DNA from 2 places in the Stenotrophomonas sp. As-7 genome. Region 2 is predicted to be linked to the other one. Evidence: predicted binding sites of a transcription regulator. Region 2 holds the regulator's gene; the other holds the start of a gene.
The links. Region 2 encodes FliA, which starts transcription of late flagellar genes. Its sites were predicted from a motif close to TAAAGTTTNNCNNNCNNNGGCCGATAA; they were not measured.

Region 1 (5,688 bases), 1.9 Mb from region 2:
GGCCGCAGGCACGTGGTCCGCGGTCGTGATCGTCTGGAGCCGCCACATGGCTGTAAAACGCGTCGTCGCCAACATCGCCAGTGCCGATCCTGCGCAGGCGGCTGCGTTCTACGGAGACATCCTCGGCATGGACATCGTGATGGACCACGGCTGGATCGTCACCTACGGCGGGCAGGGCACAGCACTGGCACAGCTCAGCGTCGCCAGCGAAGGCGGATCGGGTACGCCGGTGCCGGATCTTTCGATCGAGGTGGACGACCTGGAGGGCGTGCTCGAACGCCTGCGACACGCGAACATCGCGCTTGAATATGGCCCGGCCGAAGAGCCATGGGGCGTGCGTCGCTTCTACGTGCGCGACCCGTTCGGTCGCCTGTTGAACATACTCGCCCACCGCTGACTGGAAGACCGCGGCCAATCCGCCCTTCGACGCTGGCAGTGATCGCTCAACCCTGTTGGTTGCCGCCAGGCTTGCCGGGCATGTTCTGCTGTTGCTGTTGCTGTTGCTGGCGGGCACTGGCATGCCGTGCATGCCCACCTTCACGCCCGATCGCGGCCATGTGCTGGCGATCCTGGCTGATCGCTTCACCGCCCTTGCGGCCCGCCACGCGGGCCTCATCCGGGCTGAACTGGTGCGCATTGCCGGATGCGTGTGCGGCGCGTCCGCCTTTCGACGCGATCGCGCGCTGTTTGTCCTCGTCCATCGAGGCGAAGCCACGATTGCTGCTGCCAGTGCGTGAGTTGGCCATTGCCGATCTCCGGAGGTGGAATGGGATGCCGCCATCAGCGACGGCTTCATGCTCCACATCGGGGGCTAACGGCAGGTGGACGTCGGCCACATTGGACTCACATGCCCTGCGCATGCGTTTGACAACCCGTTACCGCGCAGGGAGCGCCGAGACCAGCAGCCGGTCAACACGGCGGTGAGCGGTGGCACCCTGTCACGGTCGAGTATGGGCCATCGGCCTGATGCGGATGGCATGCAGAATGTCATCGGTTCCTATCGCCGATGCCATCGGGCTTGCCTAGAATCGGTATATCCCGGTAGGTCCCGGGCGCTGTCGAGTGAATGGATTCAATGAAGATTCTGTTGACCGGAAGTTCCGGGCGGATAGGGCGCGCGATCTTCGGTGCGCTGGCGGGTGCCAATGAGGTGGTGGGGCTGGATCGCAGTCCCTTCGCCACCACGCGGGTGATTGCCGATGTGACCGACCGCCGGGCGCTGGAGCGCGCTGTGCAGGGGGTCGATGCCGTGATCCACACCGCGGCACTGCACGCACCCCACGTGGGCCTGGTACCCGACGCGGTGTTCCAGCAGATCAACGTGGAGGCCACCGCGAACCTGCTGCAGCTGGCACGCGAGGCTGGCGTGCAGCGCTTTGTGCTGACCAGCACCACGGCGTTGTACGGCCATGCCGTGGTGTCCGGCGGCTGTCGTTGGATCGACGAGGACACCGAGCCGCTGCCACGCACGATCTACCACCGCACCAAGCTGCAGGCCGAGGCCGCTGCCGAAGCGGCGGCCAGTGCAGCATTCACCGTGCGCGTGCTGCGGATGGCACGCTGCTTCCCCGAGCCTCCTGATCGCATGGCGATGTTCCGCCTGCACCGCGGTATCGACGCGCGCGACGTGGCCAGCGCGCATGCCGCGCTGCTTCACGATGAAGGCGCACCCTTCCAGCGCTACCTCGCCTGTGCGCCGACGCCGTTCCGGCGCGAGGACTGCCTGCAGCTGGCGGCCGATCCGCGCCAGGTGCTGGCGCGCCGCGCGCCGCAGCTGCTGGCCGAGTTCGAGCGCCGTGGCTGGCCGCTGCCGCTCAGCATCGACCGGGTCTATGACAGCAGCCGGATGCGCGCAGCGCTGGGCTGGCAGCCGCGTTTCGGTCCAGAGGACGTCCTGCAGCAGTACGCCGCGGGCAGCATCGAGGTCCTGCCCCGCGCGGAGTGGATCCGCGACCGCGTGGCCGAGTAGCACGGGCCGCTGTCGACGGCCGCAGCTGAGCAGGTTCAGGTTTGTGCGTGCGCTGAGCCTCAACCTCGCCCGGCCATGGCCGCTAACCCGGTGCGCGCTTTCCTGCGCCGGGTTCCGATCCGGCAGGGCAGGCGGCCCGCGCGATGGATCGCGCATCTGCGCGGTGCCCTGGTGGCACCGGTCGACCTGAACTGCCTGCGGATCCTCCCATGTCTTCTTCCCGTTCCGTCGCTGCCCGTCGCCCCGGCAGCATCGCCCACAAGCTGATGCTGGGCACCGCGGTGATCGCGTTGCTGTGCTTCGGCGCGACCGCGTTCCTGATCTATCACCAGGCCAGTTCGGCGCTGGTGTCGTCCTCGCGGCAGACCATGGCCAGTGAAGCCCGTGCCGAGGCGCGCCAGGTGGCTGCCGACCTGGGCACGGCCTTCGCCAGCAACGATGCGATGGTGGAAACCGTGCTGGCCCAGCGTGCGCGCGGTGATGCGCCTGATCGTGCCAGCCTGGCCAACGTCATCGGCGAGCAGCTGCATGCGCACCCGGAATGGCTGGGCAAGAGCACCATGTGGGAGGCCAATGCCTTCGACGGCAAGGATGCCGAGTTCGTCAACAGCGAGGCGCACGACGCCACCGGCCGTTACATGAGCTACTGGGCCTGGCAGGACGGCAAGCCGCAGCAGTCGACGATGACCGACTACACCGAGACGCCCAGCGGCTCGGGCAACTGGTACATGGTGCCCAGCCGCGACAAGCTGCCGCTGGTCAGTGAACCGTATGCCTACGACATCGGCGGCAAGCAGGTGCTGATGAGCACGCTGAGCACGCCGATCGTCGAGAACGGTACCTTCCTCGGCGTCTTCACCGTCGACTTCTCGCTGGACGCGCTGCAGAAGCACCTGGCCACGCTGACGCCGATGGGTGCCGGCCGTGTCGAGCTGCTGTCGCCGAAGGGCGTGGTGCTGGCCTCGGCCGATGCTGCCGAGATCGGCAAGGCGCGCACCGATGCCGCCACCCTCGGCATGCTGGCGCAGATCGCCGCTGACAAGACCTACGAAGCGTTCGAGCCCGACGCTGCCGGCAACGTCCGCCTGTACGTGCCGTTGCAGGTGGGGGACGCGCCGCAGCGTTTCGCGCTGGGTGTGGTGGTGCCGCACGCGGTGATCATCGCGCAGGCCCGCGAGCTGCTGTGGATCATCCTGCTGGTGGGTGTGGTGGCCGCGCTGGTGCTGAGCGGCGGTGTCTACCTGCTGCTGCAGCGGCTGGCCGTGCGACCGCTGGCGCAGGCGGTGCGCATTGCAGGCGATGTTGCTGCGGGCAAGCTGGATACCGCCATGCCGGCGCTGGGCAACGATGAAGTGGGCCGGTTGCTGGACGCGATGCAGGGTATGCGTGGCCAGCTGCAGGCAGTAATGGCCGCACAGGCGGAAATGGCGCGCCGCCATGATGCCGGTGAAATCAGCTACCGCATGGATGCCTCGGTGTTCCCGGGCGAGTACGGCCGCATGGTGGCCGACAGCAACCAGCTGGTGGCCGACAGCAACGCGGTCACCCAACGCCTGGTTGAAGTGATGCAGCGCTACGCGGTGGGCGACCTGAGCGTGGACATGGACGCACTGCCGGGCGAAAAGGCGGTATTCACCGCTGCCATGGCAACCACCAAGAGCAACCTGGCGGCGATCAACGAGCAGATCCAGCAGTTGGCCGCCGCCGCAGCAGCGGGTGATTTCGCGGTGCGCGGCGATGCACAGCGCTTCGAGCATGATTTCCGCCGCATGGTGGAAACCCTGAACACCATGATGCAGGTCAGTGACCACAACCTGGCCGCGCTGTCGACGCTGCTGCGCGCCATCGCCGCCGGTGACCTGAGTACGCGGATGGAGGGTGACTTCCACGGGGTGTTCGCGGTGATGCGCGATGATGCCAACAGCACCGTGCAGCAGTTGACCCAGATCGTCGGCCAGATCCAGCAGTCCGCATCCAGCATCCGCTTGGCCGCAGGCGAGATCGCTTCCGGCAACAGCGACCTGTCACGCCGCACCGAGCAGCAGGCGGCCAATCTGGAAGAAACCGCCGCGTCCATGGAGGAACTCACCTCCACCGTGCGCCAGAACGCCGATCATGCCCTTCAGGCCAACAAGCTGGCGGCCTCGGCCGCGGGCGTTGCCAGCGAAGGCGGGCAGGTGGTCAGCCAGGTGGTGCAGACCATGGAGCAGATCGAGACCTCTTCGCAGCGTATCGCCGAGATCATCTCGGTGATCGATGGCATCGCTTTCCAGACCAACATCCTGGCATTGAACGCGGCGGTGGAAGCGGCGCGCGCGGGCGAACAGGGCCGTGGCTTTGCCGTGGTCGCCAGCGAAGTGCGCGCGCTGGCGCAGCGCTCGGCGGGCGCTGCCAAGGAGATCAAGGAGCTGATCGACGCCTCGGTCGGCCATGTCGGTGCCGGTGCGCAGCTGGTGCATGGCGCCGGCCGCACGATGCAGGAGATCGTCGGCCAGGTCGGCCGGGTCAACGAGATCATGGCCGAGATCTCGGCCGCCTCGCGCGAACAGTCGGCCGGTATCGAACAGGTCAACCAGACCGTGGTGCAGATGGACGAGACCACCCAGCAGAATGCTGCGCTGGTGGAAGAAGCCACCGCTGCGGCGCGGGCGATGGAAGAACAGGCCGAGCAGCTGGCGGTGGCGGTGTCACGCTTCCGCCTGCAGGCCGACACCCGCCCCACGGCCACGTTGCGCGCTGCCTGACCGGGGCCGTGAACGAAGACGCCCGGCCAAGGCCGGGCGTCGATGTGCTGCTGCGCTGTTGAACGCTGCGGCTTAGAACATGCCTTCGAAGGGGTTCCAGCTGGTGTTGCCCTTCACCTGTTCCAGGTAGTAGCTGTAGTTGGTGCTCGACGCGACCAGGAAGTTCATCGCGATGAACAGTGCACGGGCCACGATGTCCGGCAGCACCAGGCTGACCGCGATCAGCACGATGTTGATGCCGATCACCACCAGCGCCTTGCGCCACATGCCCAGGATGAACAGATAGATCGCGCCGAAGAAGAAGGCGAAGAAGTTCAGGTTGATCTTCAGGCGGTCGCCGAAGGACAGCGCCTTCCACGCCTGCTTGAAGCCGGGCTCCTTGGGGGCGCCGTGCTGCTGGAAGAAGTTGAAGCGGAACTGCCACTTCGGGCTGAAGCGGGTCAGGTCGACGGTATTCATGTGAGTAGGGACTTCCCTGTTAGGAAAACGTTTTCATAATAAGTGAGTCGCATTCAGCAAGCCAGCTTGGAGCGTCAAAAATGTGACGTTCCTACGGCAAAGGGCTTGCGTCCCGGTGCCGCACCGTCACCCATCCGCCTTGTTTTTAGGATAGGGTGCGCAGTTCCGCTGCCACCCCGGTGTTTCATGGGTAACAGCGGTATGTCCATGGAGGTTGCATGACCACACCTGCTACACCGGAAAACGCACCCGGACCGGTGCTCCTGCCGACACCCGAAGTGGTGCAGGCACAACAACTGCTCGCCCGCCAGCAACTGGCGGTGGCGATGGACCGTGCGCGCATCGCGGCCAGCCGCGACGCTGCACCGGCTGTGCTGGAAAACGACTGAGCCTGAAAAAGCCCCCACGATCGCGCTGGCCTGTTGCCAGCGCGATCGCCGTGCGCATCAGAAGCGCGCGGTCATGCTGAGGAAGTAGCTGCGGCCGGCGACGAAGTAGTCGGTGGCGCCGTCGGCG
Region 2 (5,688 bases):
ACGCCATCGTTGCGCCCTTGCCGGCCGCAGCTGCCGCGGTGAACCGCGCCCGCTTCCAGATCGATCCGCCGCTGGAAGACAGCGCGCAGCTGCCGGCAGTCTCGCCGCCGCCGCTGCCGGTTGCCCTCCAGGCGACCACGGCCCACGAAGACGACACAGCCCATGCGCCGGTTGCCGTGCAGCCGACGGAAGTTGCGCCGGCACCGCTGCCGACCCTGGCCCCGGCACCTGCTCTCACTCTGGTTGCCGACGACGCCGAGATCCGCCACCTGCGCCAGGAAGTGGCCGGCATGCGCCAGGTGATCGAGCGCGAAATGAACCGCTTCACCGATGAGCGCCTGCGCGGCTGCCCGGTGCGCGCAACCGCGCTGGACCTGATGGACGAGTACGGCTTCGACGCCGGCATCGCCCGCGACGTGGCCATGCAGATTCCGCTGGAAACCGAAGCGCATCGTGGCCGCGGCCTGATGCTGGGGCTGATCTCGCGCAAGCTGCCGATCGCCCCGGTCGATCCGATGGAGGAAGGCGGTGTGATCGCCCTGGTCGGCCCGACCGGCGCCGGCAAGACCACCACCATCGCCAAGCTGGCCTCGCGCTTCGCTGAAGCCCATGCCGCCCGCGATGTCGCCCTGGTCACCACCGATACGATGCGCATCGGCGCCCGTGAACAGTTGTACGGCTACGGCCGCCAGCTCGGCATCGCGGTGCACGAGGCCAACAGCGGCACCGACCTGGACCAGCTGCTGGAGCGATTGAAGGACTACAAGCTGGTGCTGATCGACACCGCCGGCCTGGGCCCGCGCGACCGTGCACTGGCCGCCCAGCTGCAGTGGCTGCGCGCCGCCCGCCAGGTCCGCACCCTGCTGGTGCTGCCGGCCAACACCAGCTTCGGCGACATGGACGAGGTGGTGCGCCGCTTCGGCGCGGCCAACCTGCAGGGCCTGGTGCTGAGCAAGCTGGACGAGACCGGCCGCTTCGGCAACGCCCTGTCGGTGGCAGTGGACCACAAGCTGCCGATCACCTGGGTGACCGATGGCCAGGACGTCCCGGACGACCTGCACCGGGCCAGTGCAGCCAATCTTGTACTTCGCCTTGAAGATTTGCGCCGCGCGGCCGATATGCCCTGCAACCCGGAGTTGAACCATGCCGTCGCGTGAGTACGCCAAGCTGACCACCACCTTCCCGCTGACGGCGACCCGCAGCGAGCCGCTCGGCCCTGTGCGCACGATTGCCGTGACCGGCGGCAAGGGCGGCGTCGGCAAGACCAACGTGTCGGCCAACCTGGCCGTGGCGCTTGCCGGCATGGGTAAACGCACCCTGTTGCTGGACGCCGACCTCGGCCTGGCCAACATCGACGTGATCCTCGGCCTGAGCCCCACCAATACCCTGGCCGACCTGGTCGCTGGCCGTTGCAGCCTGGATGATGTGATCATCGAAGGCCCGAACGGCGTGCTGGTGGTCCCGGCCGCGTCCGGCCGCCGGCACATGGCCGAGCTGGCCCCGGCCGAGCATGTGGGCCTGGTCAACGTGTTCTCCGAACTGGAGCGCGAGCTGGACATCATGGTGGTGGACACCGCCGCCGGCATCACCGATGGCGTGCTGACCTTCTGCCAGGCCGCGCAGGACACCGTGGTGGTGGTCTGCGATGAACCGGCCTCGATCACCGACGCCTATGCCCTGATCAAGGTGCTGTCGCGCGAACGTGGCGTGGACCGCATCCAGGTGGTGGCCAACATGGTGCGCGACCCCAACGAAGGCCGCGTGCTGTACGAGAAGCTGACCCGCGTCTGCGAGAAATTCCTCGCCGATGTCTCGCTGAACTACCTCGGCTGCGTGCCGCAGGACGATTGGCTGCGCCTGTCGGTGCAGCGCCAGCAGCCGGTGGTGAAGGCCTATCCGTCCAGCCCGTCGGCGCTGGCGATCACCGAGATCGCCCGCCGCACCGCCCGCTGGCAGGCACCGACCGAGCCGCGCGGTGGCGTCGAGTTCTTCCTCGAACGCATCATCAAGCAGCGCGGGGTGGCCGCATGAAAGGCGCCGCCCAGTACAGAGAGGTCCAGCGCACGGCGGCCAATGAGGTCATCGCCCAGCACTCGGACCTGGTGCGGCGCATCGCCCACCATCTGGCCGCGCGCCTGCCGGCCAGCGTTGAAGTGGACGACCTGATCCAGGCCGGCATGATGGGCCTGATCGAAGCGTCGCGCAGCTACGACGCCGACCAGGGCGCCTCGTTCGAGACCTACGCCTCGATCCGCATCCGCGGCTCGATGATCGATGAGATCCGTCGTGGCGACTGGGTGCCGCGTTCGGTGCACCGCCGTGCCCGCGACGCTGCTGCCACCATCCGCCGCCTGGAGCAGAGCACCGGCCGCGCCGCCAGCGCCACCGAAGTGGCCGCCGCGATGGAGATGCCGCTGCCCGAGTACCTGCGCCTGATGGAGGATGCCTCGCGCGGGCAGGTGCTCAGCCTGGAGTCGCGCATTGAAGACCAGGGCGAGCTGGACACCGTCGCCCAGGGCGGCCCGACCCCGCAGCAGGTACTGGAACGCGGCGAGTTCGGCCGCGAGCTTGGCAATGCCATCGGCCACCTGCCCGAGCGCGAACAGCTGGTGCTGTCGCTCTACTACGAGCAGGAACTGAATTTGAAGGAGATCGGCGCAGTGCTCGGCGTGAGCGAGTCGCGGGTCTGCCAGATCCACGGCCAGGCGGTCCTGCGCCTGCGTGGCCGACTGAAGATTTTCGAGGCGGCCGACGCCGGCCTCGAGAGCTGATCAACAAAGGAACTCTGCTTTGAACAAGAACATGCGCATCCTGATCGTCGACGATTTTTCGACCATGCGTCGTATCGTCAAGAACCTGCTGGGCGATCTGGGCTTCACCAACACCGCCGAAGCCGAGGACGGGCATGCCGCGCTGTCGTTGCTGCAGAGCCAGCCGTTCGACTTCGTGGTCACCGACTGGAACATGCCGGTGATGACCGGCATCGAACTGCTGAAGGCGATCCGTGCCGATGCCAAGCTGAAGACCCTGCCGGTGCTGATGGTGACCGCCGAAGCCAAGCGCGAGCAGATCATCGAGGCAGCGCAGAGCGGCGTGAACGGCTACATCATCAAGCCGTTCACCGCACAGACGCTGGAAGAGAAGCTCGGCAAGATCTTCGAACGCCTGGCGGCCAGCGCTTGATGGATACCACGGTCGACAAGAGTGCCCTCGCCCTGCGCCTGCAGGAAGCCCTGGACGCGCTGGAATCCGGCGACGAAGCGGCTTGGCGCCAGCGCATCGACGGCTTGGTCGCACTACGCACCCAGCCGATGATGAGCGGCCTTTCGCGGCTGGCCCGCGAACTGGGCCAGGCGCTGGGCGAACTGCCGACCGTGCCCGATGAAGCCGGCGAGCTTGACGACGCCTGCGCGCGCCTGGATCACGTGGTGGCGATGACCGAACAGGCCACCCATCGCACCCTGGACCTGGCCGAAGAGTGCCGCAGCCTGACCGAACAGCTGCGCGCCGATGGCCTGCAGCCGGGCCAGGACGTGCAGCTCGACCGCATCCGCCACAACCTCACCGAGATCGCCCTGACCCAGAGCTACCAGGACCTGACCGGACAGATCATCCGTCGCGTGGTCGGCATCGTCCGCCGCGTGCACGAAGGCTTCGGCGCGCTCGGCCTGCCGCCGGAACAGCATCGCACCGACCCGGAACTGGCCGGGCCGGCACTGAAGGGACTGGACCGCCATGCGGTCTCGCAGAACGACGCCGACGACCTGTTGTCGGATCTGGGGCTGTAACCATGGGCGCGGTAGCCGACGACATCACTGCCGATTTCATCATCGAGGCCCAGGAAATCCTGGATCGCCTTGGCGAACAGCTGGTGTCGCTGGAACAGGCACCGCAGGACAATGAACAGCTCAACGCGGTGTTCCGTGGCTACCACACGCTGAAAGGCGGCGCAGGTTTCCTCGGCATCACCGCGATGGTCGAACTGTGCCACGCCGCTGAAGAAGCGCTGGGCGCCGTGCGTGCCGGCCAGGCCGTATTGCAGGCGCATCACTTCGATGCCGCCCAGCAGTCACTGGACTACCTGCAGTCGATGCTTGACGCGGTGTCATCGGGTTCCGAGCCCGGCTTTGCCCCGCCCGAACTGGTCGCCCAGTTCGATGTGCATGGCGGTGGCGCGGCTGCACCTTCGGCCGCGACGCCGAATGCGGGCGCTGGAGACCTGATCACCGACGACGAATTCGAGGCCCTGCTCGACCAGCTGCACGGCGGCAAGGCGCCGACGACCGTAGCACCGGCGGTGAAGAAAGCCGACGACATGATCAGCGAAGACGAGTTCGAGGCGCTGCTCGACCAGCTGCATGGTGGCGCCGCCCCGGGCAGCAACGCCACCGCAGCGGTTGTCGCCGCACCGGCACCGCGACCGGCGCCCTCGCCTGCCCCGCCAACTGCCAGCAAGCCGGCGCCCAACAAGCCCGTCGCCGAAGCCGAACACACCGTGCGCGTGGATACCAAGCGCCTGGATGCCATCGTCAACCTGATCGGCGAACTGGTGCTGTCACGAAACCGGTTGAAGACGCTGCGCGCACGCCTGCGCGATGAAGAGCTGGACCGCGCCGTGTCGACGCTGGACATCGCCACTGCGCGCCTGCAGTCGGCGGTGATGCGCACCCGCATGCAGCCGGTCGGCAAGGTGTTCTCGCGCTTCCCGAAGGTGGCGCGCGACGTTGCGCGTTCGCTGAAGAAGGAAGTGGACCTGGAACTGATCGGCGCCGAGACCGAGCTCGACCGCAACCTGGTCGAAGCGCTGGCCGACCCGCTGGTGCACCTGGTCCGCAACGCCATCGATCATGGCGTGGAAACGCCGGAACTGCGCGAAGCGCAGGGCAAGCCACGGATGGGCCATGTGCGCCTGTCGGCACAGCAGGAAGGCGACTACGTCAGCATCGAAGTGCAGGACGACGGTGCCGGCATCGATCCGGAAAAGCTGCGCGCCAAGGCACGCGAGAAGGGCCTGATCGATCCGGAAGCCGCTGCCCGCCTGAGCAGCGAGGAATGCCTGCATCTGGTGTTCCTGCCCGGCTTCTCGACCAAGCAGCAGGTCACCGACATTTCCGGCCGCGGCGTCGGCATGGACGTGGTGCAGTCGCGCATCCGCGAACTGAGCGGGCAGATCCAGATCCAGTCGGAACTGGGCCGCGGCAGCCGCTTCATGATCCGCGTACCACTGACCCTGGCGATCCTGCCGACCCTGCTGGTGCAGGCCGGCGAAGACGTCTACGCACTGCCGCTGGCCCGCGTGATGGAAGTGCTGCATGCGCCGCGCACTTCGCTGGGCTGGTTCGACGGCCGCGCCGTGCTGGACCGTCGCTCGCACACGCTGGCGCTGGTCGACCTGCGGCAATGGCTGGATGTGACGCCGGCCGCCTCGCCGCTGCTGACCATCGTCGTGCTGCAGGCCGGTGAAGCACGCTTCGGGCTGGTGGTGGACCAGGTGCGCGGGCGCGAGGAAGTGGTGATCAAGCCACTGCCCAAGGCCCTGCGCGGCCTGCGCGGTTACGCCGGTGCAACCTTGATCGGCGATGGTCGCATGGCCCTGATCCTGGACGTGGACGGACTGCGCAGCCCACACGACTGACCCGATTCCTGAACGCGACACGCAATAGCGCCGGGCCAGCCCGGCGACACAGG

Region 1: the regulator FliA is predicted to act here: its motif matches at 2,029-2,055, upstream of QP457_RS18975 (methyl-accepting chemotaxis protein).

What each region holds. Positions count from the first base shown of each region.
Region 1 is NZ_CP127405.1:4,161,579-4,167,266, reverse strand. Features, by position in the region: gene QP457_RS18990 (VOC family protein) at 47-397, shown strand; gene QP457_RS18985 (KGG domain-containing protein) at 444-746, opposite strand; gene QP457_RS18980 (NAD(P)-dependent oxidoreductase) at 1,076-1,969, shown strand; gene QP457_RS18975 (methyl-accepting chemotaxis protein) at 2,179-4,713, shown strand; gene QP457_RS18970 (DUF2628 domain-containing protein) at 4,786-5,172, opposite strand; gene QP457_RS18965 (hypothetical protein) at 5,391-5,561, shown strand; gene QP457_RS18960 (TonB-dependent receptor) at 5,619-5,688, opposite strand, start outside.
Region 2 is NZ_CP127405.1:2,227,444-2,233,131, reverse strand. Features, by position in the region: gene flhF (flagellar biosynthesis protein FlhF) at 1-1,157, shown strand, start outside; gene QP457_RS10345 (P-loop NTPase) at 1,144-2,031, shown strand; gene QP457_RS10340 (RNA polymerase sigma factor FliA) at 2,028-2,771, shown strand; gene cheY (chemotaxis response regulator CheY) at 2,791-3,183, shown strand; gene QP457_RS10330 (protein phosphatase CheZ) at 3,183-3,788, shown strand; gene QP457_RS10325 (chemotaxis protein CheA) at 3,791-5,635, shown strand.